Regions from separate parts of the Streptomyces sp. NPDC001068 genome, predicted to be linked through region 1. Evidence: predicted binding sites of a transcription regulator. Region 1 holds the regulator's gene; the other holds the start of a gene.
What was found. The regulator HspR, encoded in region 1, represses chaperone genes until heat shock. The targets are predictions, from matches to a motif close to TTGAGNNNNNNNNNCTCAA.

Region 1 (15,164 bases):
CGAGCACCGGGTCCACCAGGTACTGGCTGCCCAGGTTCGACGTCAGCACCAGGATGGTGTTGCGGAAGTCGACCGTGCGGCCCTGGCCGTCGGTGAGCCGGCCGTCGTCCAGCACCTGGAGGAGGATGTCGAAGACCTCGGGGTGGGCCTTCTCCACCTCGTCCAGGAGGACCACGGTGTAGGGGCGGCGGCGGACCGCCTCGGTCAGCTGACCGCCCTCCTCGTAGCCGACGTACCCGGGCGGGGCGCCGACCAGCCGGGCCACGCTGTGCTTCTCGCTGTACTCCGACATGTCGATCCGGACCATCGCCCGCTCGTCGTCGAAGAGGAAGTCCGCGAGCGCCTTGGCGAGTTCCGTCTTGCCGACACCGGTCGGGCCGAGGAAGAGGAACGAGCCGGTGGGACGGTCCGGGTCGGCGATGCCGGCGCGGGAGCGCCGTACCGCGTCCGACACCGCGCGCACGGCCTCGGTCTGGCCGATCAGGCGGCGGCCCAGCTCGTCCTCCATGCGGAGCAGCTTCTGGGTCTCGCCCTCCATGAGGCGCCCGGCGGGGATGCCGGTCCAGGCGGCCACCACGTCCGCGATGTCGTCCGAGCCGACCTCGTCCTTGACCATGGTGTCCCGGGCGGTCTCCACCTCGGCCTCGGACGCGGCCTCCAACTCCTTCTCCAGTTGCGGGATCTCCCCGTACAGCAGCTTGGAGGCGGTGTCGAAGTCGCCGTCGCGCTGGGCGCGTTCGGCGGTGCCGCGCAGTTCGTCGAGCTTCTCCTTCAGCTCGCCGACCCGGTTCAGGGACTGCTTCTCGCGCTCCCAGCGGGCGTTGAGGCCGCGCAGGTCCTCCTCCTTGTCGGCGAGGTCGCGGCGCAGCTTGTCCAGGCGCTCCCGGGAGGCCGGGTCGGTCTCCTTCTCCAGCGCCAGCTCCTCCATCTTCAACCGGTCGACCACGCGCTGGAGTTCGTCTATCTCGACGGGCGAGGAGTCGATCTCCATGCGGAGCCGCGAGGCGGCCTCGTCGACCAGGTCGATGGCCTTGTCCGGGAGGAAGCGGGAGGTGATGTAGCGGTCGGAGAGGGTCGCGGCGGCCACCAGCGCGCTGTCCGCGATCTGCACCTTGTGGTGGGCCTCGTAACGGCCCTTGAGGCCACGGAGGATGGCGATGGTGTCCTCGACGCTCGGCTCCGCCACCAGCACTTGCTGGAAGCGGCGCTCCAGCGCCGGGTCCTTCTCGATGCGCTCGCGGTACTCGTCGAGGGTGGTGGCACCGACCATGCGCAGCTCGCCGCGGGCCAGCATCGGCTTCAGCATGTTGCCGGCGTCCATCGCGGAGTCGCCGCCGGCGCCCGCGCCGACGACCGTGTGCAGCTCGTCGATGAAGGTGATGACCTGACCGTCGGAGTCCTTGATCTCGGCGAGGACGGTCTTCAGCCGCTCCTCGAACTCACCCCGGTACTTCGCGCCCGCGACCATCGCGCCGAGATCCAGCGAGACCAGCCGCTTGTCCTTCAGCGACTCGGGCACGTCGCCCTTGACGATCCGCTGGGCCAGCCCCTCGACCACGGCGGTCTTGCCGACACCCGGCTCACCGATGAGCACGGGGTTGTTCTTGGTGCGGCGGGACAGCACCTGCACGACCCGCCGGATCTCCTGGTCGCGCCCGATGACGGGGTCGAGCTTCCCGTCCCGCGCGGCGGCCGTGAAGTCGGTGCCGAACTTCTCCAGCGCCTTGTACTGGCCCTCGGGGTCGGCGGTGGTCACCCGGCGCCCGCCGCGCGCCTTCTGGAAGGCCTCCACCAGCTTCTTCGCGGTGGCACCCTGCCGGTCGAGCACCTCGCCGGCCGCGCCGCCCTTCGCTGCGATGCCGATGAGCAGGTGCTCGGTGGAGAGGAAGTCGTCGCCGAGGTCGCGGGCCCGCTCGTCCGCGTCGGCGAGGACGGCGAGCAGCTCGCGGTTGGGCTGCGGGGGTGCGACGGTGGAACCGGTCACGCTGGGCAGCGCGGCCAGCACCCGCTCGGCGCCCTGTCGTACGACGGTCCGGTCGGCGTCGACGGCGGCGAGCAGGTCGGTGATGTTCTCGTTCTCCTGCCCGGCCAGCAGAGCCAGCAGCAGGTGGGCGGGGGTGAGGTCGGCGTGCCCCATGGTCACGGCCCGGCTGCTGGCCGCGTTGATCGCGTCCCGGCTCCTGTTGGTCAGCTCGGCGTCCACGTTCGCTTTCTCCTCCTCGGCATCGTTCGGCTGACTCAGCCAACGTACACAAAGTTGAGTCTATTCCACTCAAGGTGAAGACGGGAGCCCTTCCGGAAACGGATTGGGAAGCACCGCGAACCCGACGCACCAAAGGGTGCCCGGTGGGGGTGGGGGCGCCCCCGCCGGGGCCACGGAGTGGACGGGCGGGGACGGGCGGGGAGTGGACGGGCGGGGGCCCGGGGCGCGCCGGGGGTGGGGTCCGGGCGGCGACTCGGGGCGGGCGCCCCGTTCCGTCGGCGTGCCGACAGCAGGTTTCGGCCACCGTGAAGCATGGCCGAAACCGGCCGATAGGCAGAAATGTCCCCAGAAAACTGCAGCGGCGTCACCGTGTTCAGGTCACGGTGACGCCGCTGCGGGGGGAAGTACCTGAGCGATCTTTTACGACGGGGGAATCGCGTCAGGCACTGCGGGGGGTGGCCGAGATGGTCCTCACGTCCGGGATGCCCGGCTCAGCCAGCCGATGGTCTCTCTGGTCCAGGTTCACAAAGATCATTCCGTACCGGACGGCGCACCGCACGGGCTGCGGCGCCCCTCGGGGCTTGCGCAGGCACCGGTAGGCCCGGACGTCCTCTTCCTCGTCACGCGTCACCACCACCGGCTCACCGAAAACGGTCACCATCAGCGAGTCACCACTGTGGGGGATGGCGGTGACCAGGTCGATGAAGTGCCAACCGGAGCGATAGGCCGTGGCCATTTCGCGCCGGAAGGACCGATCGTCGGGTGGGGTGGTCATCTCAACTCCCGGAACCGTCTGCCGTTTCCACAGCCACGGTGGACACGGCCACCGCCGGCCACTTCGTATCCGCCCGGACATCGTTCTTCACGCCCGACTGGCCGCTCAGCACCAAGAGCGCCACGACCGTGGACGTGAAGGCGACAAGCGCCGGGCGAAGCACTCTCTTACTCATGGTCCGCTTCGTCCTCACTTGCAATCCCCTCATTCCCCCGACGGATACGACGATGGCTCATACAGGCACGTCATGGCCACACGATCGGTGCATCATGTTCCTGCACGTTCAGGACCCTGGGGGGTGGAGATTTAGTGACGAATCGGGCCAAGGTGTCACATCCTCATGCGGTGACCGAAATGTGCGACGAAGGCAGTCGGCTCTACGCAAGCGCTCTGCGGGCCGGGCGTATCGCCCGTCCGGAGGTCGCGGCCGCCCCCTGCCTCATGGAATTCGCCCTCCTGCAGCCGGATCCGGACGACCCGGGCTGGCTGCGCCCGGTGCCCCCGGCCCTGGTCCTCGCCCAGCGGCTCAACCCCATAGAACGCGAGATCGCCGAGCGCAGACGCCGGTCGCTCGAGCTCTCCGACCTCTTCGAACCCTTCATGGCGCTCAGCAACCGCTCGGGGGCCGCGACGGACTCCATCGCGGTGCTGGAAGGCAGCGACCGGATCAACGACGCACTCAACATGGCCACCTCACAGTGCCGCAATGAGGTGGTCACGGTCCAGCCGAGCAACCAGTTCACGGAGCGCACCATCCTGCAGGGCCTCGACCGGGACAAGGCCCTCGTGGACCGCGGGGTGCGGATCAGGACGCTGTACCAGCACACGGTCCGCTACAACCTGACCCAGCTCGCGTACGTCGCGCAGCTCGCGAACGGGTCGGTGGAGTACCGCACCATCGACGAACTCGTGGAACGCCTGATCATCTGCGACGAGACCGTCGCCTTCATTCCCGCCCGTGACGATCAGAAGGTGGCGCTGGAGCTGCGCAACCCCGCGCTCGTCGGGTACCTGCTCAAGGTGTTCGAGTTCATCTGGAGCCGCGCGGTCCCGCTGAACGCGGGCACCCCCTACGAAACCGCCGCCGACGGCATCACCGACATCCAGCACTCGATCGCGAAGCTGCTCGTCGAGGGGCATGTCGACGAAGCCATCGCGCGCCGGCTCGGCATGAACGTGCGCACCTGCCGAGCCCACATCGCCAAGCTGGCCCAGGCACTCGGCAGTGGCAGCCGGGCCCAACTGGGCTACCTCATCGCCCAGTCCGGCATCCTGGAACAGAAGCTTCCCGAGGAGGGCGGCAACCGTTGACCCTGCCAGTCCCGCACACCGAGCACGGCATCGAAGACCTGTGCGTGACCGGGACGAAGCTGTACGAGCGCGCGCTGCGGGAAGGACGGATACCCGCTCCCGACGCCGCGGACGCGCCCTGCCTCGTCGACCATGGCCTCCTCCACCCCGCCCTCGACGACCCCGGCGCACTCGAGCCCGTGGCACCCGCCACCGCCCTCAACCGGCTCCTGCGCGGCGCCCGCACCCGTATCGCCGCGGAATGGCGACGCGAGGAGCGGCTGGTGGACCTGTTCGAACCGCTGACGCACCTCCACGGCCCCGCCGGCGCGACGCCGGACTCCCCCGCCCTCCGCCTGCTCAGCGGCACCCGACGCATCAACGACGCCATCACCGAGGCCATGCCGCAGGCTCAGCGGGAGGTCCTGTGCGTCCAGCCGCACTCCGGTCTGGTCGGTGAGCGCGGCATCGCCGCCTACCCCGTCGCCCACGAGCGCGACATGGCCTTCCTGGACCGTGGCGGCCGTATCCGCACGCTCTACCAGAACACCGTCCGCCACCTGCCGAACTTTCAGGCCTACGTCGAACAGGTCAGGGGCGACAGTGTGGCCCGAGGGCTCGACGAGGTGCCCGACCGTCTCGTCGTCATCGACCGGACGGTCGCCTTCCTCCCCGCCAACGACGACGGCACCCTCGCCCTGGAGGTCCGCCAGCCGGCGCTGATCAGCTACATCGCGACCAACTTCGACCGTCTCTGGCACCTGGCCACGCCGATCTTCCCGAAACCCGGGCACCGCCCCACCGTCAACGGCGTCACCCCCCGCCAGCAGGCCATCGCCGCCCTGCTCGTCGAGGGCCACACCGACGCCGCCGTCGCCGAACGCCTCGGCATGAACATCCGCACCGCCCGCGTCCACATCGCGAAGCTCGCCACCACCCTCGGCAGCGACAGCCGGGCCCAACTCGGCTACCTCATCGGACGCTCGGGGATCCTTGATCGGGAAGACTGACCTCGGCCGGCGGCCCGTTCGCCTCGCCCGGCGGCCGGTCCAGCCCCACCTGCGCTATCCGCACACCCAGTTGGGTACGGCTGGCCGCGCCCAGCGTCTCCGAGAGCCGGGCGATGTGGGCGCGGCAGGTACGGACGCTGATGCCCAGGCGTTCGGCGATCACCGCGTCCTGGTGGCCTTCGGCCAGCAGCGCCGCGATGGACTGCTCGCGGTGCGAGATGCCCTCGATGCCGGTGTCGGGAAGCGGGGCGGTGAGGGGGATCGCGAGGCGCCACAGGCGCTCGAAGACGGTGACGAAGTACTCGACCAGGGCGGGGTGGCGCAGTTCCAGGGCCATCGTGCGGTCGGCGTTAGCGGGGATGAAGGCGACGGTGCGGTCGAAGAGGATGAGGCGGTCGATGACCTCGTCCAGGGTCTTGGCCTCCACCGCGTCGCCCATCAGCTCCAGGTAGTTGAGCAGGCCCTGGCCGTGCCGGGCGACATGGGTGTACAGGTCCCGCATGCGTACCCCGCGGCCGCGCAGGGCGACCGCCCGGTGCAGTCCCTCGGTCAGCTCCGACTCACGGCGGATGCCGCCCGGCTGGACGGTCAGCACCTCGCTGGTGCACGCCTCCGTCGCCTCGTCCATCGCCGCCTGGATCCGCGACAGCCCGTCCAGCACCCGGATGGCCGCCGTGCCCTCGGCGGAGGCCGAGGCGTCCTGCAGCTGCCGTCCCAGACCGGCGTACCACTCGAAGGCGGCGACCGCCGAACCCACCCGCCGCTGACTGTCGGTGACCTCGTCGTGAACCCCGCGCAGGAGCCGGGTCATGACCTCCTGCGGGGAGGTCGGCACCAGCCAGTCCATGTCGTCGGGGTCCGGGTGCAGCAGCGCCAGCTCAAGCAGACAGGGCACCGCGTCGGCGTCCGTGCGCGGTACCCGGCCCCGGCGCACGGCCCGGGAGTACACGCGGTCCCCGGCGGCGCACAGTCGGTCGGCACCGTGTGGATGCTTGTCCGTCCCGTGCCCGGCCATCGCCCATTCCACCCCCGGTTTGCTGCCTCTTCCGCAGCGCAACTATGAGCGGTCCGGACCGGGTCCGCAACACGGCTCCCCTCGCACGGGGCGCGAGAATGCCCGCATGCGCCCGGTATCTCCCGGCCTCCGCAGGCCGCACTGCAACAAGATGACGGTGGTGGCGGCAGGTCCACGGGGGCATCGTTGGCACCGCTTCCCACGGGTGTTCGCCGGACACCCGAAGGGGCCCCGGTCCGGCCTCCCCCGATCGGTTCCGGGGCCCCCGCAACGCGCCCACGGGGGAGATGCGTTGCGTGGAGGGCCGCCCGCGGGCACGTGCCGCGGCAGACCCCGCGGATCGCCGAGATCGGCCGGCGAACACCGCGTCACGTGCCCGCCCGGGCGGCCCCGAACGCGCCCCGGCATCACTGAACTCCGGGGGCGTCGCGGGCGTCGGCCGACGCATCACGCTCGCGGGCGCTTCCGGAAACGGCGTCGCGTGCGACGGACCGTCCGTACGGAAGTCCCGGATCCGGTCCGCCGTCACCCGGGCGCGACCCACCGGAACTTCCCGGCACAGGGCCCCGTCGAACCGCGCCGAGCCGCCATGGGCCCGCGGACGGTCCGGTCGAGGTCTTCCCCGGACAGGACCGTCGGCGGAGGACACGGGGCCGAGTTCTCAGCCGGCCGCCCCGCCCGCCCGGCGGCGGACAGCCGGCGCGGGCGGCGGACAGCCGGGACGGGCGGCGAACTGCGCCTGACGCCTACTTGAGGCCGGCCGCCGTGCAGGCCGCCTGGTAGTCGGCGGTGCAGATCTGGGAGATCTTGTAGATGCCGTCCGCGACGACGGTGTCCTTGATCTTGCTCTTCGTGACGGCGCTCACCTGCACCAGCTGGGACGGGATGTTCTTGTTGGTCGGGCTGTCGACCTGGTCCTGGGTGAGCGCGTCGAACTGGATGTCCTTGCCCTGCACCCGGTAGACGGCCATCTGCGCGGCGGCCTCGGCCTCGGCCGGGTAGGGCTTGTAGACGGTCATGTACTGCTGGCCCACGAGGATCCGCTGGATGGCGTCGAGGTCGGCGTCCTGGCCGGTGACCGGCGGCAGGTCGGTGATGCCGGCCGCCTTGAGGGACTTGATGATCTCCCCCGCCATCGCGTCGTTGGCGGAGTAGACACCGGCGATGTTGCCCTTGCCGAGCTTGTCGATCGCCTCGGTGGTCTCCTTGCCGGCGGTCTTCGGGTCCCAGTCCTTGGTGTCGAACGAGACGTCGGAAGGAGTGTCCACCTTGCCGCTCAGCTCGGACATGGCGCCCGTCTTGAACTGCTTGGCGTTCGGGTCCGTCGGCGAGCCGTTGATCATGATGACCTTGTCGGAGGTGTCGACGTTCGGCCCCATGCCCTCCAGCAGCGTACGGGCCTGCACCTCGCCCACCAGCTCGTTGTCGAAGGAGACGTAGGAGTCGATCGGGCCCTCGGCGAGTCGGTCGTAGGCGATGACCGGGATGCCGGCGCTCTTCGCCTTCTTCACCGTGCCCGCGATGGCGTGCGAGTCGACCGAGTCCAGGATGATGACGTCGACCTTGTCGTCGATCATCTTCTGCATCTGCTCGGCCTGCGTGGACGCGACCGAGGCGGCGTTCTGGTAGTCGACCCGCGCCTGCTTGTTGGTCAGCTCGGCGATCTTGGCCGTCATGATCGGGACGTCGAAGTTCTTGTACCGGGTGTTGATCTTGTCCGGCATCAGCACACCCACGGTGATGTCGTTGCCCTTGGTGGGGCTCGCGGTGGTCGACGATCCCGTCGCGTTGAGCACGCCGCAACCGGCGAGCGGGAGGGTCATCGTGGACGCGGCCACAAACATGGCTATACGACGCATACGGGGGCTCACTTCAGGTGCGTTCCGGACATGGGGCTGCTGCGACCCAGATGTCTGAAAAGACAACGCGCAGGCCGCACCCGGCGTCAAGCGGAACCACTTAACGAGTGCGCAACACTACGCTCCGCAGTGTCTGTGAAGGGCATGCGGAATCACCTGCAAACACCTTTTACGGGCCCTCCATCCAAAGGGAGTTCAGGGGCGGGCAAAGATCAGTACAACCAACTCCTTTCCTCATGAGTCGACATCGGCAACGGCGATGCCCGTTGACCGGATACGACCAGAGGATCGAATGAACCCAGCCAGACGCGCCGCGGCCGGTGCCGTGGTGCTCGCCAGCGCGGCCGGTCTCCTGACCACCGTCGCCGCCCCCGTCGCCTCGGCCACGACGACCTGCGCGACACCGGTCTACAAGCGGCAGTTCTTCGCGAACACCACGTTCACGGGCACCCCGAAGAAGACCGACTGCGACTCCGCGGTCAGCGAGAGCTGGAGCGGCACCCCCGCCTCCGGCCTCCCCAAGGACGACTTCGGCGTCCGCTGGAGCGTGACCCGCGACTTCGGCTCCGGCGGCCCCTTCGCCCTCGCCGCGTCCGGACTCGACGGCATCCGCGTGTACGTCGACGGCAGCCGCAAGGTCGACCTGTGGAGGAACACGACCGGGACGGTGAGCAGGACCGTCAACGTCACGGTCCCCAGGGGCACGCACACCCTCCGTGTCGACTACGTCAACTGGACCGGCGCCGCCAAGGTCAAGTTCACGTACACGCCCCGGACTTCGGCGACCGTCGACAAGGTCGCGCCGCTCACCCCGCCGCACCCGCTGGTGTCCTACGACGGCAACGCCGACACGACGAAGCTGAGCTGGACGAAGAACCAGGAGATGGACCTCGCCGGCTACCGGGTCTACCGACGCCCGAAGGGCGTCACCAGCTGGACGAAGGTGGGGTCGACGACGGCGACGTCCCTGACCGACACCCCGCCCGCGACCGGCGCCGTCTACTACTACGAGGTCCGCGCCTATGACAGGGCGGGCAACGAGTCGGCAGGCACCGCCGACGCCCCGGTCACCAGCACCGTGCTGCAGACACCTGCCCGGTTCACCGTGTCCGCCATCGACACGGGCGCCTCCCTGAGCTGGTCGGGGGTGTCCGCCGCGGCGAGGTACCGGGTGGAGCGGACCGACGCCCACGGTGTCGTCACCAAGTCCTGGGACCCCGCCCGCACGGTGAGCCTCACCGACGACACGCTCGCGCGGGGCGAGGCCGCCCAGTACCGGATCGCGGCCGTGGACGGCTCCGGTCACATGTCGCCGTTCACCGAACTCCGCGCGGTGACCCGCCCGCTGGCCGCACCCCGCGAGCTGACGGCGACGGCGGGCATCGGCAGCGCGACCCTCCAGTGGACGACGAGGCCCCAGGACGCCCCGTACGGCGAGTTCCGGGTCTACCGTTCGACCACACTGCCCGTGGACACCTCGACGGCGCAGTGGGTGACCTGTACGACCAGCTTCGCCACCCTCTCCGACGGGTCCCGCCGGTACGGCTGCGCCGACCTCTCGGCCGAGGAGGACACCACTTACCACTACGCGGTGGCGAACGCGCAGGGGTCGCAGATCTCCGCGCTCTCCAACACCGCCACCGTCACCACGCTGGTCTCCGACAAGCCGCCCGCCCAGGTGACCGGGCTGACGGCGACGGCCACGGGGTACGGCATCGAACTGGACTGGGACGACAACACCGAGCCCGACCTGAACCGGTACGCGGTCTACCGGGGCGTGGTGCTCGGCGACGAGGGCGACGAGCAGGTCTGCTCAGGCTCCGAGTGGGCGGACCTGCCTGCGGGCACCTCCCGCTTCCGGGACGTCCGGCTGCCCGACGGCGACCGAGCCTGCTACTGGGTGGACGCGATCGACGACGCGGGCAACTCCAGCCGGTGGCTGGGGCCCGTGTACGCCGTCGTCGTGGACGAACTGGACCTGACTCCGTCGGTGGCGACCCCGGAGGGCTCCCCGCTCACCCTGACGGCGCACGTGGCCGACTCGGGCGTTCACCTGGCGTGGAACGCGGTCGACGCGGCGACGGGCTACGTGGTCTACCGCTGGAACCCGGAGACGCAGGGCTACGAGAGGCTGGCGGCCACCACGGACCGCTCCTACGACGACATCACGGCCGGCGCCGGTACAACCCACTACTACTGGGTGACCGCGCGGTACGCCGACGGCACGGAGTCGGTGCCCGGTGCGCAGTGGGCGATCCTGGAGCCGTGACCGGCACGCGCGAAGGGGCCCGGAGGACATGTCCTCCGGGCCCCTTCGCGCGTGTACCTCTAGTCCTTGGCCTTCTTCGGCCGCCACACCACCAGCGCGCTGGTCTGCTGGACCTCCTGGTAGGGGACCAGGTCGCGGCGGTACGAGGCGTGTACCGCCGCCTCGCGCTGCCGCATCGCGGCCGCCGCGCCGTCCAGGGCCGCCTCCATGTCGGCCACGCGGGCCTGGAGCGCGGCGACCTGGTTCTCCAGTTCGATGATGCGCTTGATGCCGGCCAGGTTGATGCCCTCGTCCTGCGACAACGCCTGCACCTGGCGGAGCAGTTCGATGTCGCGGGCCGAGTAACGGCGCCCCCGCCCGGCCGTGCGGTCCGGGGAGACCAGGCCGAGGCGGTCGTACTGACGCAGCGTCTGCGGGTGCAGTCCGGAGAGCTGGGCCGCCACCGAGATGACGTAGACCGGGGTCTCCTCGGTCAGTTCATACGGATTGCGTCGACGGCCGTCCATCTCTGTCATGCTCCCTTCGCAGCCTCGAACAGCTCCGCCCGCGGGTCCTCACCCGCGGTCGCCTCGCGATACGCCTCCAGTGCGTCACGAGCATTCCCCGACAGGTCCTTCGGGACACTCACCTCGACGGTGACCAGGAGGTCGCCGCGGGTGCCGTCCTTGCGGACCGCGCCCTTGCCGCGGGCACGCATGGTGCGCCCGTTGGGCGTGCCCGGAGGCAGCTTCAGGGTGACCGGCGGTCCGCCCAGGGTGGGCACCCTGACCTCGCCGCCGAGCGCCGCCTCGGTGAAGGTCACCGGCACGGTCACCGTGAGGTTGTCCTCCTTGCGGCCGAACACCGGGTGGGTGTCGACGTGGACCATGACGTACAGGTCACCGGCCGGGCCGCCGCGTTCGCCGGGCGTCCCCTTGCCGCGCAGGCGGATGCGCTGGCCGTCCGTCACCCCGGCGGGGATGCGGACCTGCATGGTCCGGGACGACTTGGCGCGGCCGCTGCCCTTGCAGTCCGGGCAGGGGTTCTCCGCGATGAGGCCGCGGCCCTTGCAGTCGGGGCAGGGGTCGGTGAGCGAGAAGCCGCCCCCGGAGCCCCGCGCCACCTGGCCGGTGCCGACGCAGGTCGGGCACACGCGCGGTGTGCCGTTCACGTCGCCGGTGCCCGAACAGGCCTTGCAGGGGGCCTGCGAGGACATCCGCAGCGGAACCGTGGCGCCCTCGATGGCCTCCGTGAAGCTGAGCGTGACCTCGGACTCGATGTCCTGGCCGCGCCGGGGCTGGGTGCGCGCGCCCGCGCCGCCGCCCCGGTTGAACAGGCCCCCCAGGACGTCGCTGAAGCCGCCGCCGCCCCCGCCGAAGCCGCCGCCCCCGGCCTGGGCGTTGCCCCCGAAGAGGTCGCCCAGGTCGAAGTTGAAGTTGCCGCCGCCCGCGCCCGGCCCCGGGCGGAAGCCGCCGTTGCCGAAGAGGGCGCGCGCCTCGTCGTACTCCTTGCGCTTCTTGGGGTCGCCGAGCACGTCGTTCGCCTCGGAGATCTCCTTGAAGCGCTCCTCGGCCTTGGCGTTGCCCTTGTTGGCGTCCGGGTGGAACTCGCGGGCGAGTTTCCGGTACGCCTTCTTGATCTCGGCCTCGGTGGCGTCCTTGGGGACGCCGAGGACCTTGTAGTAGTCCTTCTCGATGAAGTCCTTGGTGCTCATCCCCGACGTCCCTCCTTCCGCTCGGTACCTATTGCGTCAGCCCTCCTCAGGGCCGTTGTCCTTCTCGTCGCCGGCCGCCGGGGCCTCGTCGGCCCCTTCGGCCTTCGCCGGGGTCGCCCCGGGCTGGGGTTCGGCGACCGCCACCCGCGCGGGGCGGATGGTGCGCTCGCCGATGCGGTACCCGGGCTGCAGGATCGCCACGCACGTCGTCTCGGTGACGTCCGGCGCGTAGCTGTGCATCAGCGCCTCGTGGATCGTCGGGTCGAAGGGCTCGCCCTCCTTGCCGAACTGCTGCAGGCCCATCTTGGCCGCGACCGTCTCCAGCGACTCGGCCACGGACTTGAAACCGCCGACCAGTTCGCCGTGTTCCCGGGCGCGCCCGATGTCGTCGAGCGTCGGCAGGAGTTCGGTCAGGAGGTTCGCGATGGCGATCTCCCGGACCGTGATCCGGTCGCGCTCCACCCGGCGGCGGTAGTTCTGGTACTCGGCCTGGAGGCGCTGGAGGTCCGCGGTGCGCTCACCGAGCGCGGTGCGCACCTGGTCCAGCTGAGCCGTCAGGCCGGTCAGCTCGCTTGCGTTTGCGTCCCCGGCCGAGGCCGCCCCCGAAGCGGGGGCGGCCTTCGGCTCGGCGTCGTCGGAGGTCGCGCCGGAGGGGACGTCGGGCTTCTCCTCGAAGCCCGGGGTCTCCTCCGTCACGCGGCACCGTCCTTGCGCTCGTCGTCGACGATCTCCGCGTCCACCACGTCGTCGGCGTCACCGGCACCGGCGCCCGGACCGGCGGCACCGCCGGCGGCCTGGGAGGCCTGGGCGTCGGCGTACATGGCCTGGCCGAGCTTCTGGGAGACGGCCGCGACCTTCTCGGTGGCGGTGCGGATCTCGGCGGTGTCCTCGCCCTTGAGCGTCTCCTTCAGCTCGGCGATCGCACCCTCGACCTCGGTCTTGATCTCGCCCGGGACCTTGTCCTCGTTGTCCTTGAGGAACTTCTCCGTCTGGTAGACGAGCTGCTCGCCCTGGTTGCGGGTCTCGGCGGCCTCGCGGCGGCGGTGGTCCTCCTCCGCGTACTGCTCGGCCTCCTGGCGCATCCGGTCGACCTCGTCCTTCGGCAGCGAGGAGCCGCCGGTGACGGTCATCTTCTGCTCCTTGCCCGTGCCCAGGTCCTTCGCGGTCACGTGCATGATGCCGTTGGCGTCGATGTCGAAGGCGACCTCGATCTGCGGGACACCGCGCGGGGCCGGCGGCAGACCGGTCAGCTCGAACATGCCGAGCTTCTTGTTGTACGCCGCGATCTCGCGCTCGCCCTGGTAGACCTGGATCTGGACGGAGGGCTGGTTGTCCTCGGCGGTGGTGAAGATCTCGGACCGCTTGGTCGGGATCGTCGTGTTCCGCTCGATGAGCTTGGTCATGATGCCGCCCTTGGTCTCGATGCCGAGGGACAGCGGGGTCACGTCGAGGAGCAGGACGTCCTTGACCTCACCCTTGAGGACACCGGCCTGGAGGGCGGCGCCGATGGCGACGACCTCGTCCGGGTTGACGCCCTTGTTGGCGTCCTTGCCGCCGGTCAGCTCCTTGACGAGCTCGGCCACGGCGGGCATACGGGTGGAGCCGCCGACGAGGACGACGTGGTCGATCTCGCCGAGCTGGATGCCGGCGTCCTTGATCACGTTGTGGAACGGCGTCTTGCAGCGCTCCAGCAGGTCCGCGGTCAGCTGCTGGAACTGGGCGCGGGTGAGCTTCTCGTCCAGGTGCAGCGGGCCCTCGGCGGACGCCGTGATGTAGGGCAGGTTGATCGAGGTCTCGGAGGACGAGGACAGCTCGATCTTGGCCTTCTCGGCGGCCTCGCGGAGGCGCTGGAGGGCCATCTTGTCCTTGCCGAGGTCCACGCCGTGACCGGCGGCGAACTGCTTGACCAGGTAGTCGACGACGCGCTGGTCCCAGTCGTCACCACCGAGGTGGTTGTCGCCGTTGGTGGCCTTCACCTCGACGACGCCGTCGCCGATCTCCAGGAGGGACACGTCGAAGGTGCCGCCACCGAGGTCGAAGACGAGGATCGTCTGGTCGTCCTTGTCGAGGCCGTAGGCGAGCGCGGCCGCGGTGGGCTCGTTCACGATGCGCAGGACGTTCAGGCCCGCGATCTCGCCGGCCTCCTTCGTCGCCTGGCGCTCGGAGTCGTTGAAGTACGCCGGGACGGTGATGACCGCGTCGGTCACCTTCTCGCCCAGGTAGGCCTCCGCGTCCCGCTTCAGCTTCTGCAGGATGAACGCGGAGATCTGCTGGGGGTTGAAGTCCTTGCCGTCCAGCTGGATCTTCCAGTCGGTGCCCATGTGGCGCTTCACGGACCGGATGGTGCGGTCCACGTTGGTGACCGCCTGGCGCTTGGCGACCTCGCCGACCAGAACCTCGCCGTTCTTGGCGAAGGCGACGACGGACGGCGTGGTCCGGGCACCCTCGGCGTTGGTGATGACGGTGGGCTCGCCGCCTTCAAGAACGCTGACGACAGAGTTAGTCGTGCCCAGGTCGATGCCGACCGCACGTGCCATGGTGATTTCCTCCAGCTGACTTGAGTGGAACGGACTCAAGTGTGCATCAAGCCCGCGCGTGGGTCAACAGACCTGAGTCATGGACACTCAACTCTTATCCATTCCTCACACGCAACTGGCCCGTGACCTGCGAGGATTCAACGCGTCGGGGTCCATAGACCGACACCCGAAGGAGTAGCAGTACGACGCTGACGGTGACGCAGGCGACGCATGTGGCGCCGGTCCGCCCGATCCAGCCGCCGTGCACGAGCACCCCGACGAGCACCCCCGCGAAGGACACGGCCCCGAGGGCGACGGTGGCGCCGGGCGGGGTGAGCCCGAGCCTGCGCAGCCGGTGCGCGAGATGGTCGGGCCCCTGCCGCAGCACCGGCCGCCCGGCCAGCAGCCGCGACAGCACGACGAGCAGCACGTCGGCGCTCGCGACGGCGGTGAGCGCGAACAGCACGCCCGCGCTGGCGACGGGGTCGTACCCGGTCCGGGTGATCAGCGCGGCCGCGGCCAGCACGAACCCGG
Region 2 (15,164 bases), on a different contig from region 1:
GCGGCGGATAGGGGGCGCCCGGACGATCCTGGTCTTCCTGGCGGGCCATGTGCTCGCCACCCTCGCCACCGAGGTCCCGGTCGGCCTCGCGGTCCTGGCCGGCCGCCTCCCCGACACCTCCCTGCACCGCCTCGACTACGGCATCAGCTTCGGTGTGGCCGCCGGCACCGGCGCCCTGTGCGGGCTGCTCACCCCGTGGCTGCGCTGGCCCCTGCTGGCCCTGGTCGTGTGGAGCCTCGTCACGGACCTCATGGCCCTCCAGGACCCGATGACCGACTGGGGCCACCTGATCGCGCTGGGCATCGGGACGGTGCTGTGGCCGACGGTCCGGCGCTGGTCCCGGGAGGCGGAGAGGACTCCGGCACGGGCAACCGCCTGACGTACGGGCGCGTGCGCCGGCACGGCGGTAAGCCGGTACGGCGCGGTACGGGCGGTCTGGGTCGCTCGGCCGCCCGGGGCTCCGGACCCCGGACCTCGGACCTCGCACCCCGCACCCCGCACCTCGGACCTCGGACCTCGCACCCCGCACCCCGCACCCCGCACCCCGCACCTCGGACCTCGGACCTCGCACTCCGCACCCCGCACCCTCGGACCCCGGACCCCCGCACCCCGGACCCCCGCACCCCGGACCTCGGACCCCGGACCCCCGCACCCCGGACCCCGCACCCCGGACCCCGGACCCCGCACCCCGGACCCCCGCACCCCGGACCCTGCATCCCGCACCCGGACGTACCCACTCGTCGTGCCCGCCGGAAAGCCCGGTCGCCGCACGATCCCGACGCGCGTCCGGCCGTCGTGTCCGGCCGACAGGGCCCCGCGTCGCCGCCGCACACCACCCGACCGTCGTCCACGTGGCCGTGGACGCACACCACCCGACCGTCGATCACGTGGCCGTGGACGCACACCACCCGCCCGTCGATCACGTGGCCGTGGACGCACACCACCCGCCCGTCGATCACGTGGCCGTGGACGCACACCACCCAACCGTCGACCACGTGGCCATAGCCGCGCATCCCGTCCCTGGGGGAGGTGCGCGCCATCGGTGGCCCCGGACGAGGAATGAGTCCGCGTCCGGGGACTGTTCTCGCGTCATGGGTGCCGCGGCTCCGGCCGTCGGGATCTCGGGGTTCCTTCCGGTCGAGGTCCCGCGTTCCTCCCCGGCCGGCGCCCGTCACGGCCAGGTCGGCGGGTGATCGCTCACAGCGAACACACCCCCGGGAACATTCAGTGGCTCACATGCATTGAGTCGGCATAGCTCAAGTTCAATGCCGAAGGGGAGATCATGGCTTCGACGTCCGCATCACTCACCCTCCCTGTGCTGCCGCTCGACGACGAGGTCGTGCTGCCGGGGATGGTGGTCCCGCTGGACCTCAAGGACCCCGATGTACGCGCCGCCGTGGAGGCCGCGCAGGCCGCCGCCCGCAACGAGCCCGGCAAGCCCAGGGTGCTCCTGGTCCCGCGGGTGGACGGCGCCTACCCGGGCACCGGCGTGCTCGGCACCGTGGAGCAGGTCGGCCGGCTGGCCGACGGCGACCCCGGCGCGCTGATCCGCGGCCGTCACCGCGTCCGCATCGGCGCCGGCACCACCGGCCCGGGTGCCGCCCTGTGGGTGGAGGGCACCCGCATCGAGGAGAACGTCCCGGAACCGGTGCCCGGTCATGTCACCGAACTGGTCAAGGAGTACAAGGCGCTCGCCACCGCCTGGCTGCGCAAGCGCGCCGCCTGGCAGGTCGTGGACCGGGTGCAGGCCATCGACGACGTCTCCGCGCTCGCCGACAACTCCGGTTACTCGCCGTTCCTGACCACCGAGCAGAAGATCGAGCTGCTGGAGACCGCCGACCCGGTGGCCCGGCTGAAGCTCGCCACCCAGCAGCTGCGCGACCACCTCGCCGAGCAGGACGTGGCCGAGACGATCGCCAAGGACGTCCAGGAGGGCGTCGACAAGCAGCAGCGCGAGTTCCTGCTCCGCCGCCAGCTGGAGGCGGTCCGCAAGGAGCTGCGCGAGCTGAACGGCGAGAAGGACGGCGAGGAGTCCGACGACTACCGCACCCGGGTGGAGGCCGCCGACCTGCCGGAGAAGGTCCGCGAGGCCGCCCTCAAGGAGGTCGACAAGCTGGAGCGGTCCAGCGACCAGTCGCCCGAGGGCTCGTGGATCCGCACCTGGCTGGACACCGTCCTCGAACTCCCGTGGAACGAGCGGACCGAGGACCAGTACGACATCCAGGGCGCCAAGGCGGTCCTGGACGCCGAGCACGCCGGCCTGGAGGACGTGAAGGAGCGGATCACCGAGTACCTGGCGGTGCGCAAGCGCCGCAGCGACCGGGGGCTCGGGGTCATCGGCGGCCGCCGCGGCGGTGCCGTGCTGGCGCTCGTCGGTCCGCCCGGTGTCGGCAAGACCAGCCTGGGTGAGTCCGTCGCGCACGCGATGGGCCGGAAGTTCGTCCGGGTCGCCCTCGGCGGCGTCCGGGACGAGGCCGAGATCCGCGGCCACCGCCGTACGTACGTCGGCGCGCTGCCCGGCCGGATCGTCCGGGCGATCAAGGAGGCCGGTTCGATGAACCCGGTCGTCCTGCTGGACGAGATCGACAAGGTGGGGTCCGACTTCCGGGGCGACCCGGCGGCCGCCCTGCTCGAAGTCCTCGACCCGGCGCAGAACCACACCTTCCGCGACCACTACCTGGAGGTCGAACTCGACCTCTCGGACGTCGTCTTCCTGGCCACCGCCAACGTCCTGGAAGCCATCCCGGAGGCCCTGCTCGACCGTATGGAGCTGGTCCGGCTGGACGGCTACACCGAGGACGAGAAGGTCGTCATCGCCCGTGACCACCTGCTTCCGCGCCAGCTGGAGCGGGCGGGACTCGGCAAGGACGAGGTCACCCTCGACGAGAGCGCGCTGCGCAAGCTCGCCGGGGAGTACACCCGGGAGGCGGGCGTCCGCACCCTGGAGCGGTCGATCGCCCGTCTGCTGCGCAAGGTCGCGGCCCAGCACGAACTGGGCGAGCGGGAGCTGCCGTTCACGATCATGGACGCGGACCTGCGGGGTCTGATCGGCAGGCCGCACCATGTGCCCGAGTCCGCCCAGGACCCGGCCGAGCGCCGTACCGCGGTACCGGGTGTGGCGACCGGCCTCGCGGTCACCGGAGCGGGCGGGGACGTCCTCTTCGTGGAGGCGTCCCTGGCCGACCCGGAGACGGGCGCGGCGGGTCTGACCCTCACCGGCCAGCTGGGTGACGTGATGAAGGAGAGCGCGCAGATCGCCCTGTCCTTCCTCCGCTCGCACGGCGCCGAACTGGAACTCCCGGTCGGCGACCTGAAGGAGCGGGGCGTGCACGTGCACTTCCCGGCGGGCGCGGTCCCGAAGGACGGCCCGAGCGCCGGCGTCACCATGACGACGGCCCTCGCGTCCCTCCTGTCCGGCCGGCTGGTCCGCACGGACGTGGCCATGACCGGAGAGGTCTCGCTGACCGGCCGGGTACTGCCGATCGGCGGGGTGAAGCAGAAGCTGCTCGCCGCCCAGCGCGCCGGGGTGAGGACCGTCATCATCCCCAAGCGCAACGAGGCCGACCTGGACGACGTCCCGGCGGAGGTGCTGGACAAGCTCGACGTCCACGCCGTCACCGACGTCCGGCAGGTCCTGGAGCTGGCGCTCGCACCGGCCACGAACGGCGCGGCGCCGGAGGTTCCGGCAGCGGCGTGACGGACGCTGCCGGATGCGCAAGGCCCGGGTCCCCGCGAGGGGGCCCGGGCCTTCGCCCTGTGCGGGGTCAGCCCTTGGCGAGCGCGACCACCCGGTCGAGGGTGCCGTTGAACTTGTCGTGGTCGCCGACGGTCGGACCGGACGACGTGTACTGCCACGCCGTGTAGTACGACCAGCCGGCCGGCAGCGTCCCGACCTCCGAGGCGTACCGGGCGATCCACAGCGGGTTGCTCGCGGCGAAGCCGCTGTAGTTGCCGGTGCAGTCGGTCCACCAGCTGGTCGCCGTGTAGATCACGGCGTTCCGCCCGGTGCGCGTCTTGTAGGTGTGGAGGAAGTCGGTGATCCAGCTGACCATCGCGCTCTTGGACTTGCCGTAGCACGCCGCGCCGTACGGGTTCCACTCGATGTCGAGCGCGCCGGGCAGCGTACGGCCGTCCCTGGACCAGCCGCCGCCGTGGTCGACGAAGTAGTTGGCCTGGGCGGCACCGCTGGAGCTGTCCGGGGTCGCGAAGTGGTACGCGCCGCGGATCATGCCCGCGTCGTGGGAGCCGTTGTACTGCTGGGTGAAGGAGGGGTTCTTGTAGGACGTGCCCTCGGTCGCCTTGGTGTAGGCCCATTTGACCCCGCTGCCGAGCAGGGTCGGCCAGGCGACGTCGCCCTGGTGGCCGGAGACGTCGACGCCCTCGGTCTGGGTGGCGTCGCTGCTCTTGGGCGTGCCGCTCTGGCCGTCGTGGGCCAGTACGCCCATGCCCATGTAGGCCGAACCGTGAACGGGGGCCGGGGCGGGCGCGTCGGCGCGGGCGGGGGTCAGGGGGACCGTCGCGAGCAGCGGCGCGAGCAGTCCGGCGAGGATCGTGGGGGCGGGTCCGGGTAGCGGCATGACGTGCCTCCGTGGGGAGAGGTGTGGGTCCCAGGTATGCCAGAGACGGCCGGTGCGGGAGGCGCGACACGACGCGGGGTCACACGGCGCGACGAGCGTTAGCTGACGTGTACATGTCATCCAATGCCTGACGGAGACGCTACGCACGGGCGGGAGGGCGGGGAAGGGGGTCCGGAGGCCGCCGTCGGTCCACGCCTGCGGAATACTTGGCGAGCTGCGGCGACGACGGGGTTTGACGGAAACTTTCAGGACTGCGAAACCGATCAGGGGTGCTGACGTGCACGACGACGAAAAGGGCGACGAACGGCCCGCCGCCGACGGGTTGACGCCGAGTGGTGCGGACCGCGAATTCCTCACCCTGGAGCGCGAGTTGACGGTGCTGCTGCGACGCGCCCGCGCCAGCCAGGGGGAGATGGCCCGCGAGGTCCACCCCGACCTGGAGTCCGCCGCGTACGGCCTGCTGGTCCGGCTCGACGAGTGCGGCGGGCAGCGCGCCACCGACCTGGCCGGGTACATCGGCGTCGGCAAGGCCACCATGTCCCGCCAGCTGCGGGCCCTGGAGGAGCTGGGGCTGATCGCCCGCGAGCCCGACCCGGCCGACGGGCGGGCCTGGCTGGTCGCCCTCACGGACGAGGGCCGGCGCCGGGTCGGCACGGTCCGCGAGGCCCGCCGCGGCCGGTACGTCAGCCAGCTCGCCCACTGGCCGCGCCAGGAGGTCGCCGAACTGGCCCGGCTGCTCCACCAGCTGAACGGCGTGATGGAGAAGTAGCCTCCGCCGGGGGCGCCGGTGCCGGCGGCTCAGAACTCGACGTACACCACCGTCGCGTCGTCGTGCGTCTTGCTCCGCCGCAGGAACGCCCGCTCCTCCCGGTCGGCCGTCTCCAGCTCCCGCACCCGGCGCACCAGCGCCGGCGCCCCCTCCTCGCGCACGACGCCGAGGAGGGCCGCCCAGTCGCCCTGGTGGAACTTCTCCGTCCAGCGGGTCGCGCCGTCGGTCAGGGCGGCCAGCGCGCCGACCCGGTCCCGCGGTGCGCTCCCGGTCACCGCGCGGGCCGCGACCGAGGGGTCGGCGGCGGCGGTGAAGAAGCCCCCCTCCTTGTTGCGGACCGTGGCGTCGGCGACGGCGTCCGAGGCCAGCGAGGCGCGCGGGACCCGGTCGAGCCGGTCGTCCAGGACCGGGGTGACCGTGCCCTCGGGGGAGCGCAGCAGCAGTACGGAGTCGGACAGGACGAGGTACTCCAGGGTCTCCTCGGACCAGCGGGCCAGCACGACCGTCGCCTGGGGCGTGCGCGGGTGAGAAAGGTCACAGGTGTCACCATGGGTGTCGGCGGTGCGCCTGATCGCCCGTTCCAGGATTTCCCGCAGCGTCAGATCTGCTGCCGAAACGGTCAGTTCGGTCAGCGCGCCGCCCAGTCGCGCGGTGAACCAGGGGACCGAATGCAGACACCCGGTGCCGTTCCGGGGCGGGGTGACCCCGTCCAGGACGATCAGGCAACCCCCCTGTCCCGAGGCGGGAAGTCCGACACCGGCGAAGTCCTCGTTGGGGCGGTCCGGGGTGCCGGGTTCCGAAACGACTTCAGTACGCATCCGGCCAGTCTGCACGACCCCTTCACGATCTTCGCCAAAGGCTGGCAACCGTCCGGGATTTCACGCAGCCTTGCAGGTCAGCCGCCTGTTTTGGGGTGGATTAGCGCACTCCGGGAACGCGTGGTGGCGAATACTGTCAAAGCCTGTCGTCCGCGTCCAACCGGCCCGCCGGAAAGGGTCCCGGCGTGTTACCCCGGAACTTGCCCGCCAACTCCCCTCCGATGTTCACTCCTTCGGGTGGCGGGTCGGGCGAAGCCAGACCGCCGCCCACCGGCGCTGGGAGGGTCGGGGACCTACATAACGGGTGCACGTACCGGGTACACGCACCACTTGGCACCGAAATGCCGGGGATTATGACGGAGTGCCACCCGGCCCCTTGGGTATCACGAGTTCAGGAGTGCGAGCACCGGTGCAGAAGACGCGGCCTCGGCGCACAGGCAAGAAGACGGCCTCCGACACGGGCCCCGCGGCTCCCGTCGGCACCGGCCGCCGCAAGCACGTCCGTACACGGCTGATCGTGGCCGTGGCGGTGGTGGCCGCGGCGATCGCCGGCGCCGGCGCCCCCGCCCTGCTCACCGCCTCCGGGCAGCTGAGCGACTCCCAGGACCTGGTGACCCTCGCCGGGCGCACCCAGGACGCGCTGGCGCTGGCCAACTCGCTCGCCGACGAGCGCGACGAGGTCACCTCCTACGTCGCGGCGGGCCGCCCCAAGTCCAAGGCGCCCTCGCAGGACCGCGGCGCCCGGGTCGACCGCCAGGTCGAGGACCTGCGCGCCGACACCGACCTGCCGGGCTGGCTGCGCACCGACCTCGACGGCATCGCGGCCGTCCGCCGGTCCGCGCTCACCGGCCGCAGCACGGCCCTGGAGGCGCACCAGGCGTACTCCCGGACCATCACCGAACTCCACCGGCTCGCCGACGAACTGGCCGAGCGGACGCCGCCCCGGGCCGGCTCCGGTGCCTACGCGCTCGCCGAGCTGGACTCCGCCGTCCAGCAGTCCGCGGCCGCCCGCGGCCTGCTGCTCGCCGCCCTGAACATCCCGAGCTCCACCCAGACCACGATCGATCCGCTCACCGGTCTGCCCACCACCAGCACGACCACCTCCGACGCCGACCGCAAGCAGCGCGACGCGCTCACCGCCGCGGCCCAGCAGGCCAGGCTGCGGGCGGACGCGGCCGTCGCCGACTTCCGCGACACCGCGCCGGCGGCCGCGGTCGAGTCCTACGACTCCACGGTCACCGGCAACGACGTCAACGACGCCGACAAGTTCCTGGCCGCCCTCACCGACCAGCCGACCCTCTCCGACGACGACCTCGCCACCGGCACCAAGAAGCTGGACACGGCGCTGTCCGCCCGGGTCGACCTGATGCGGGGCACCGAGTCCGCCCTGTACGACCACCGCACCAAGGAGCTCGCGGGCCTCCGCGACGACGACGTCACCGCCCTGGAGATCCGGGTCGCGGTGCTCGGCGCCCTGATGCTGGTGACGGTGGGCATCGCCACGGCCATGGCCCGGACCCTCACCCGTCCCCTGTCGGTGCTCCGCCGGGGCTCGGCACGGCTGGCCGAGGCCGAGGACCCGCGCGCCGAGGAACCGATCACCTTCACGGGCCGCGACGACGAGTTCGCCCAGGTCGTCCGCTCGGTCAACGCCCTGCACGCGCACGCCGTCGAGCTGTACGACCGCATCGCCACCCTGGAGACCGACCGCAAGCACCTGGTCGGCCAGCGCCAGAAGATGGCCGACGCCCGCGAGGAACTGCGCGCCGAACTGACCGACGCCGGCGACCAGCTGGAGCGGCTGCGCACCAGCATCGGCGGCACCTTCGTCAACCTCGCGCTGCGCACCCTCGGACTGGTCGAACGGCAGCTCGCCGTCATCGAGGGCCTGGAGGAGCGCGAGCAGGACCCGGACCGGCTGGCCACCCTCTTCAAGCTCGACCACTTCGCCACGGTGATGCGCCGGCACAGCGAGAACCTGCTGGTCCTCGCCGGCACCGAGCACGTCCAGCAGCACGCGGGCCCGATCCCGCTGGTGGACGTCGTCCGGGCGGCGGTCAGCGAGATCGAGCGCTACGAACGGGTCCGGATCTCGGCGCTGCCCCCGCACGCGCACGTGGCCGGCTTCGCCGCCGACGACCTCAGCCACCTGCTCGCCGAACTCATGGAGAACGCCAGCTCGTTCTCGCCGCCCGACGTGCCCGTGGAGATCTCCGGCTGGCTGCTGGAGAGCGGCGAGGTCATGCTGTCGGTGCAGGACGAGGGCATCGGCATGACCGCCGACCGCCTGGTCCGGCTCAACGGGCGCCTCGCCGACTTCGACCCCGGATCGCCGTACGACCAGGAGGGCGAGGACGGTCTCGGGCTCGGCCTGTACGTCGTGGCCCGCCTGGCCCACCGGCACGGGGTCCGGGTGCAGCTGCGCGAGCAGAAGCAGGGCGGGGTGGCCGCGGTCGTGGTCCTGCCCCAGCCGCTGCTGGCCGCGGCGCCCGCGTCGGCGGTGCCCTCGGCCGCGACGGTTCCCGGCGGCACCCACGGCTTCTCGCTGCCGGGCGCGGACGCGGAGGTCAACTCCAACGTCCTGCACGGCCGCGCGAAGTCCGGCGACCCCCTCGTGACGCTGGCGGAGCAGGCGGTCCGGAACGCGGACGAGAACCCCGCCCACGAGCAGGCGGACCCGCCGAAGGCGGCGGCCCCCGTACCGGCGGCCCGTCCGAAGGCCCCGGCGGAGACCTTCGCCGAGACGACGATGGAACTCCTGGTCCCGGACCTGGCCCAGCCCGCACCCTCCGAACCGCCGACCCCCGCGACCACCGAGCACCCGCCCCCGTCGGCAGGACAGCAGCCGTACCCGGCCCCGGGCGAGCAGCCGTACCCGGCCCCCGGCGAGCAGCCGCTGCCGGTCCGGCGCACCGCCGACGAGCGGACGCACCCCGCCGACGCCGAGGGCGACACGCGGCCGCGGTCCGTGGCCGGCGACGGCGAGCGGGCCCCGCTGGCGCCGCCCGCGCCCGGCCACGACAGCCGCACGGGCGGCCGCCGGGACGGCAGCGACTCCGGCGAAGCCCGCACCGGCGCCGGGGCCGCGGGCGACGACGAGGACCCGGTCACCAGCAAGGGCCTCCCCAAGCGCACCCCCAAGATCACCACCACCGCACCGGCCCCACGCCAGCGCGGTACCGGCGTCGACGCCGAAGCCCTGCGCCGCAGGCTCGGCGGCTTCCGCAGCGGAGCCGACGCCGGCCGCCGGGACGTCCAGGCGGAGATCGCCGAACAGACCGGCCAGAACCAGGTGCCGAGCACCACAACAGCGGTACCCGGATCAGTCGTATCCGGTGAAGCCACGGGGGGCACAGTCGAGGAGGCAAGCAGTTGACCGCGCCCAGTACCTTCGGACTGAGCAGTGAGGCCCGTAACCTGCACTGGCTGCTGAGCAACCTCGTGGAGGAGGTGTCCGGCATCCAGTCGGTCGCCGTCGTCTCCTCGGACGGCCTGCTCCTGCTCTCTTCGGACCCCGGCCGCAACGAGGAGGCCAGGGAGGCCCGCGCGGCGACCCGCACCGGCCCCCGCGGCTCCGCCGCCGACCTCGCCACCATCGTCTCCGGCATCGGCAGCCTGACCATCGGCGCCGCCCGGCTGATGGACTACGGCGCGGTCAAGCACACGATGGTCGCCATGGACGAGGGCAGCCTCTTCGTGATGTCGATCAGCGACGGCTCGCTGCTCGGCGTGCACGGCTCCGCGGAGTGCGACATGAGTGTCGTGGCGTACCACATGGCGCTGTTCGTCGGCCGCGCCGGACACGTCCTGACCCCCGAGCTCCGCAGTGAACTGAGGAAGTCCCTGGAGGCAGAGGCGACGAGGAGCGGCCAGTGAGCAACGCCCCGAAGAACCGCAGGCAGAACCTCCCGGTACGCGGCGGCGAACGCAAGCCCGCCCGCGTCCGGCCCTACTCGCTCACCGGCGGCCGTACCCGCTTCGGTCACGTCCTCCTCGTGGAGACGTTCGTGGCGGCGCTGGAGGCCCCGGAGGAGCGCAAGGAACTGACGAACGGCTCCCTCAACACCCGGGTGATGCCGGAGATGCGGGCCATCGTCGAACTGTGCCGCCGGATGCGTACGGTGGCCGAGATCGCCGCGCTGCTCAAGATGCCGCTCGGCGTGGTCCGGGTCCTGCTCAGTGACCTCGCGGACCAGGGAAAGATCCGTGTGTACGGAACGGGGACCGGTCACGGCGTGGGCCGTCCGGACCGCGCTCTGCTGGAAAGGGTGCTGAGTGGACTACGCCGTCTCTGACGCCTCCGGCGTCGCCCCGCTCCTCGACGGTGAGGAGCAAGAGCGGTCCTGGCAGACGGACCGCAGCCGGGCCCCGATCGCCACGAAGATAGTCGTGGCGGGCGGGTTCGGCGTCGGCAAGACCACCATGGTCACCGCCGTCTCGGAGATCACGCCCCTGCAGACCGAGGCGCTGATGACCGAGGCGAGCGAGGAGACCGACGACCTCACCGACACGCCCGACAAGCTCACCACCACCGTGGCCATGGACTTCGGCCGCATCACGCTCGACGACGACCTGGTGCTCTACCTGTTCGGCACGCCGGGCCAGCAGCGGTTCTGGTTCATGTGGGACGACCTGGTGCGGGGCGCGATCGGGGCGGTCGTCCTCGCCGACACCCGGCGGCTGAAGGACTGCTTCCCGGCGCTGGACTACTTCGAGAGCTGCGGGCTGCCGTACGTCGTCGCGGTCAACCACTTCGACGGCAGCGAGCGGTTCGATCCGGAGGACGTGCGGGAGGCGCTGACGATCCCGCCGCGCATACCTGTAATGATCATGGATGCCCGCCGTCGCGTCCCGGTGATCGAGACACTGTTGTCGCTGGTCGCCCACGCGCTGGACGAAACACCCGAGTAGGAGAACGGTCCCCGTATGCGGAAGATACTCGTCGTGGGGGCCGGTCAGTCCGGCCTCCAGCTCGCCCTCGGCCTCCAGTCGCACGGCTACGAGGTCACCCTGATGTCGAACCGGACCGCGGACGAGATCCGCTCCGGCCGGGTCATGTCGACGCAGTGCATGTTCCACACGGCGCTGCAGCACGAGCGTGATCTCCAGCTGAACTTCTGGGAGTCCCAGGCCCCGAAGATCGAAGGACTCGGCGTCTCGGTCGCCGCCCCCGGATCCTGGGGCGAGGGCCCCGCGGCCCGCGCGATCGACTGGGTGGGCAGGCTCGACGGGTACGCGCAGTCGGTCGACCAGCGGGTCAAGATGGCCGGCTGGATGGAGACCTTCGCCCAGCGCGGCGGCCAGCTGGTCATCCACGGCGCGGCCGTCGGCGACCTCGACTACTTCGCCCGGACCTACGACCTGGTGCTGGTCTCCGCCGGCAAGGGCGAGCTGGTCTCCATGTTCGGCCGCGACGCCGCCCGTTCCCCCTACACGGAGCCGCAGCGGGCCCTCGCCGTCGCCTACGTGCACGGCGTCGGCCCCCGCCCCGAGCACCCGGACCTCCACGCGGTGCGCTGCAACCTGGTCCCCGGTGTCGGCGAGCTCTTCGTCATGCCGACCCTTACGACCTCGGGACCGGCCGACATCCTCTTCTGGGAGGGGATACCCGGCGGACCGCTGGACGTCTTCAACGGCGTCAAGGACCCGGCGGAGCACCTCTCCCTGACCCTGGAACTCATGGAGCGGTACACGCCCTGGGAGTACGCGCGGGCCACCAAGGCGGAACTGACCGACGCCGGCGCCACGCTGGCCGGCCGTTACGCCCCCACCGTCCGCAACCCGGTCGGCCACCTCCCCGGGGGCGGCCTGGTCCTCGGCGTCGCGGACGTCGTCGTCGCCAACGACCCGATCACCGGCCAGGGCTCCAACTCGGCGTCCAAGTGCGCCGCCGCCTACCTCGCCTCGATCCTCGAGCACGGTGAGAAGGAGTTCGACGAGACCTGGATGCGGCAGACCTTCGACCGCTACTGGGGCACCGCCCAGCACGTCACCAAGTGGACGAACGCGATGCTCGCCCCGCCGCCGGAGCACGTCCTCAACCTGATCGGCGCGGCCGGCCAACTCCAGCCCGCCGCCGACCGCTTCGCCAACGCCTTCGACGACCCGTCCGACTTCGAGAACTTCTTCTACGAGCCGGAGAAGACGAACGCCTACCTGGCGTCGATCTCGGGGGCCTGACCGGCTTCCGGTCGGTGTCCCGGCCGTCGTCCCCCGTCGGCGCAGGGCGGGCTTCGTCGCTCGATCGGCGGGGGTCGTACAGTGCGCCGCATGTCGAATCGTTTGAGACGCACCCTTGTCGCCGCGGCCAGAGGCGCCGCCTCGGTCTGCGGACTTGTCGTGTTCTGGATGGTCCTGGGTGCGTCCCCGGCCGGGATCGTGCCGTGGGCCGTCGGTTTCGCCGCGCTGTTCGCCGCGATCACCTGGTACACGTGGTGGTTCTACGGGGACTCGCCCAAGGCGCTCGCACTGCAGGCGAAGGCCGAGGCGAAGGAGTCCCGGACCCTGGGGCGGTAGCTCCGGACCCGCGTGCTTCGCGCGGTGGACTTTACGGGCGTCTCCCGGTGGTCGGCCCCGGGCCTTCCCTGACGTGGGTCCGGAAGGCCTGCCCGGCCGACGCCGCCCGCGATCAGAGATTCGTGGGGCGGTAGCCGTCGTCCGGGCCCTGGGTGGCCGTCGGGGGGAGCCTCGGGGGTGTGTAGCGGGGCAGGGGGGCCGCCGCGGGGTCCGGGCGGACCGCGCCCAGGATGGGGTTGGCGGCGATGGGGGAGACCTTGATCCTCGCGCCGGGGCGCGGGGCCTGGACCACCTTGCCGCCGCCCAGGTAGAGGGCGACGTGGGTGGCCTCGGGGAAGTAGACGACCAGGTCGCCCGGACGCAGGTCGGCGAGGGGGATGTGCCGGAGGCCGGCCCACTGTTCCTGGCTGGTTCTCGGAATGGACGTGCCCGCGTGGTCCCAGGCCTGCTGGGTCAGCCCCGAGCAGTCGTACGACAGCGGGCCCGCCGTACCCCACCGGTAGGGCTTGCCCAACTGGTCCACCGCGTAGCGCACCGCACGGTCGCCCTCCTGGGAGGGAGGGGGCGTGGTGGCGGGGAGCGCTCCGGAGGTCGTCAGTTCGCGCTGGGCGTCGGCGACGCCGGTCCGCTCCAGGTCGGCGAGGGCGGTGAGCTGGGACGGGGTGAGGGCGGCCAGCAGCCTCTCCACGTCCGAGAGTCGGGACCGTACCTCGTCCCGCTGCTTCTTCTGCCGTGCGGCCAGGGCGAGTTGGGTGTCCAGTGCGGTGCGGGCCCGCCGGGTGAGCGCGGAACGCCGCTGCTCGTCGTCCGTCAGTCGGCCCACCGTCCTGGCACGTTCGCGCGACAGCTGCCCGATGACGTGGCCCTCGTCGAGCGCGTGCTGCGGGTCGCGGGCGAGGAGCAGTCGCAGGTAGGGGGAGAGTCCGGTGGCGCTCTGGTACTGCTGCCGGGCCAGCCGGCCGGCCGCGGCCCTGCTGGAGTAGAGGGAGCGGCGGGACCTTGCCAGTTCGTCGTCCAGCCGGTCCACCGTGGCGCGCTGCCGCTCCAGCCGCTCCTCGGTCGCGTTGTAGGTCTCGGTGGCCTGTTCCGCCTGCCGGTAACGCTGCTGAAGGTCGGTCAGCAGCTCGGCCACCGGGCGCTCGGGGACGGGCGCGGCGGGCGCGGCGGGCGCGGTGCGGGCGTGGGCGGGTGCGGGTGCGAGGACGGCCTGAACCGCCACCGCGGCCGTGCAGGCCAGGCGCAGAAACCTTCCTGACACGTCATCACCTCCGATGCGGGCGGTCCGTCCGCTCCGCATCGTGATAATCAGACATGTATGTGCGGTTTGCGCCAGCGCTGGTAGGCCTACCGGCTCAGGCGTTTCACCCGTCCGAGTCGACCGGCTTCTTCGGCCACGGCCACCTCGGACCTCCGGCGCCGCCCTTGCCCGTGGGGTCGTACGCGTACTTCCAGCCCTGGGTCAGACCCAGACGCCTGCTGTGCCCGCGCGGGACGCGCCGGTAGACCAGCACGGTCGGCGGTCCGCCGGCCGGGTCCGGCACCGGGATGCGGTACGTCTTCGGAGGGTGGCCGGTCATGCCGAGCAGTACCGGGAGCATGCGCCCGTCCATGGGGCCGCCCTCGAAGGGGGTGTCCTGACTCTTCACGGCACCAGTTTCAGCCATCCGCCGCGAGGGCGTCGACGAGGGCCGCGGTCTGCGGGTCGCGGCGCGCGGTCACGCTCAGTACGGCGACGAACTGGTCCACCAGCCAGTCGCGCAGTTCGCCGGCGGGCGGCTGCTTGTCCTCGTCGAGCCAGATCAGGGAGGCCGCCTCGACCGCCGTGATCCACATGCGGACGGTCATCCGCAGCCGGGGCCCCGGCTCGGCGACCCCGAGGTGGCTGAGGATGTGCCGCGCCGCGGCCCGTCGTACGCCGTCCACGGTCGCCGTCGTCCGGGAGGTCTCCACCACGCTCCCGCCCTGGAGCAGGGCGCTGAAGCCGGCGTCGTGCTGGTCGACGAAGGCGAGGTAGCGGTCGAGGGCACGGGAGAGCCGGGGCAGCAGCGGGCCCTTGCGGGGCTCGTCGAAACAGTGCTCCAGTTCCTCGGCGGCCGACCTGAGGGCGGCCTCGTAGAGCTGCTGCTTGCCGCCCGGGAAGTACCGGTACACCAGGGGGCGGGAGACCCCGGCCGCCTCCGCCACGTCGTCGAGCGAGACGTCCTCGGGGACGCGGTGCGCGAAGAGGGAGAGGGCCGCTTCGAGGAGCTGGCTGCGCCGCTCCTCGACGGACAGCCGGCGATAGGCGGGGGTGGCGGCCGACGGGGTCATGCTCGCAGGGTAGCCGGTGCGGGGCCGGCATCGACCGGTGCGCCCTCGACCTCGGCCGGGACCCGTGCGGGCGGCCGGAGGGGCCCGGGGAGCCCTGCGATCACCTCCCGCGCACCGCACACCGCACACCGCACACGGCGCACCCGCACACGGCGCACAGCACACGGCGCTCAG

Region 2: the regulator HspR is predicted to act here: its motif matches at 1,242-1,260, upstream of lon (endopeptidase La).

What each region holds. Positions count from the first base shown of each region.
Region 1 is NZ_JBIAYD010000016.1:49,744-64,907, reverse strand. Features, by position in the region: gene clpB (ATP-dependent chaperone ClpB) at 1-2,203, opposite strand, end outside; gene ACFY3I_RS36950 (hypothetical protein) at 2,643-2,978, opposite strand; gene ACFY3I_RS36945 (helix-turn-helix transcriptional regulator) at 3,333-4,289, shown strand; gene ACFY3I_RS36940 (helix-turn-helix transcriptional regulator) at 4,292-5,278, shown strand; gene ACFY3I_RS36935 (LuxR C-terminal-related transcriptional regulator) at 5,241-6,293, opposite strand; gene ACFY3I_RS36930 (sugar ABC transporter substrate-binding protein) at 7,040-8,152, opposite strand; gene ACFY3I_RS36925 (fibronectin type III domain-containing protein) at 8,445-10,421, shown strand; gene ACFY3I_RS36920 (heat shock protein transcriptional repressor HspR) at 10,481-10,927, opposite strand; gene dnaJ (molecular chaperone DnaJ) at 10,933-12,114, opposite strand; gene grpE (nucleotide exchange factor GrpE) at 12,151-12,810, opposite strand; gene dnaK (molecular chaperone DnaK) at 12,807-14,651, opposite strand; gene ACFY3I_RS36900 (MraY family glycosyltransferase) at 14,746-15,164, opposite strand, start outside.
Region 2 is NZ_JBIAYD010000003.1:160,911-176,074, reverse strand. Features, by position in the region: gene ACFY3I_RS10230 (rhomboid-like protein) at 1-379, shown strand, start outside; gene lon (endopeptidase La) at 1,283-3,697, shown strand; gene ACFY3I_RS10220 (lysozyme) at 3,765-4,577, opposite strand; gene ACFY3I_RS10215 (MarR family winged helix-turn-helix transcriptional regulator) at 4,855-5,346, shown strand; gene ACFY3I_RS10210 (hypothetical protein) at 5,376-6,164, opposite strand; gene ACFY3I_RS10205 (nitrate- and nitrite sensing domain-containing protein) at 6,574-9,540, shown strand; gene ACFY3I_RS10200 (roadblock/LC7 domain-containing protein) at 9,537-10,040, shown strand; gene ACFY3I_RS10195 (DUF742 domain-containing protein) at 10,037-10,459, shown strand; gene ACFY3I_RS10190 (ATP/GTP-binding protein) at 10,440-11,075, shown strand; gene ACFY3I_RS10185 (styrene monooxygenase/indole monooxygenase family protein) at 11,091-12,344, shown strand; gene ACFY3I_RS10180 (hypothetical protein) at 12,435-12,680, shown strand; gene ACFY3I_RS10175 (NlpC/P60 family protein) at 12,793-13,938, opposite strand; gene ACFY3I_RS10170 (hypothetical protein) at 14,042-14,326, opposite strand; gene ACFY3I_RS10165 (TetR/AcrR family transcriptional regulator) at 14,337-14,990, opposite strand.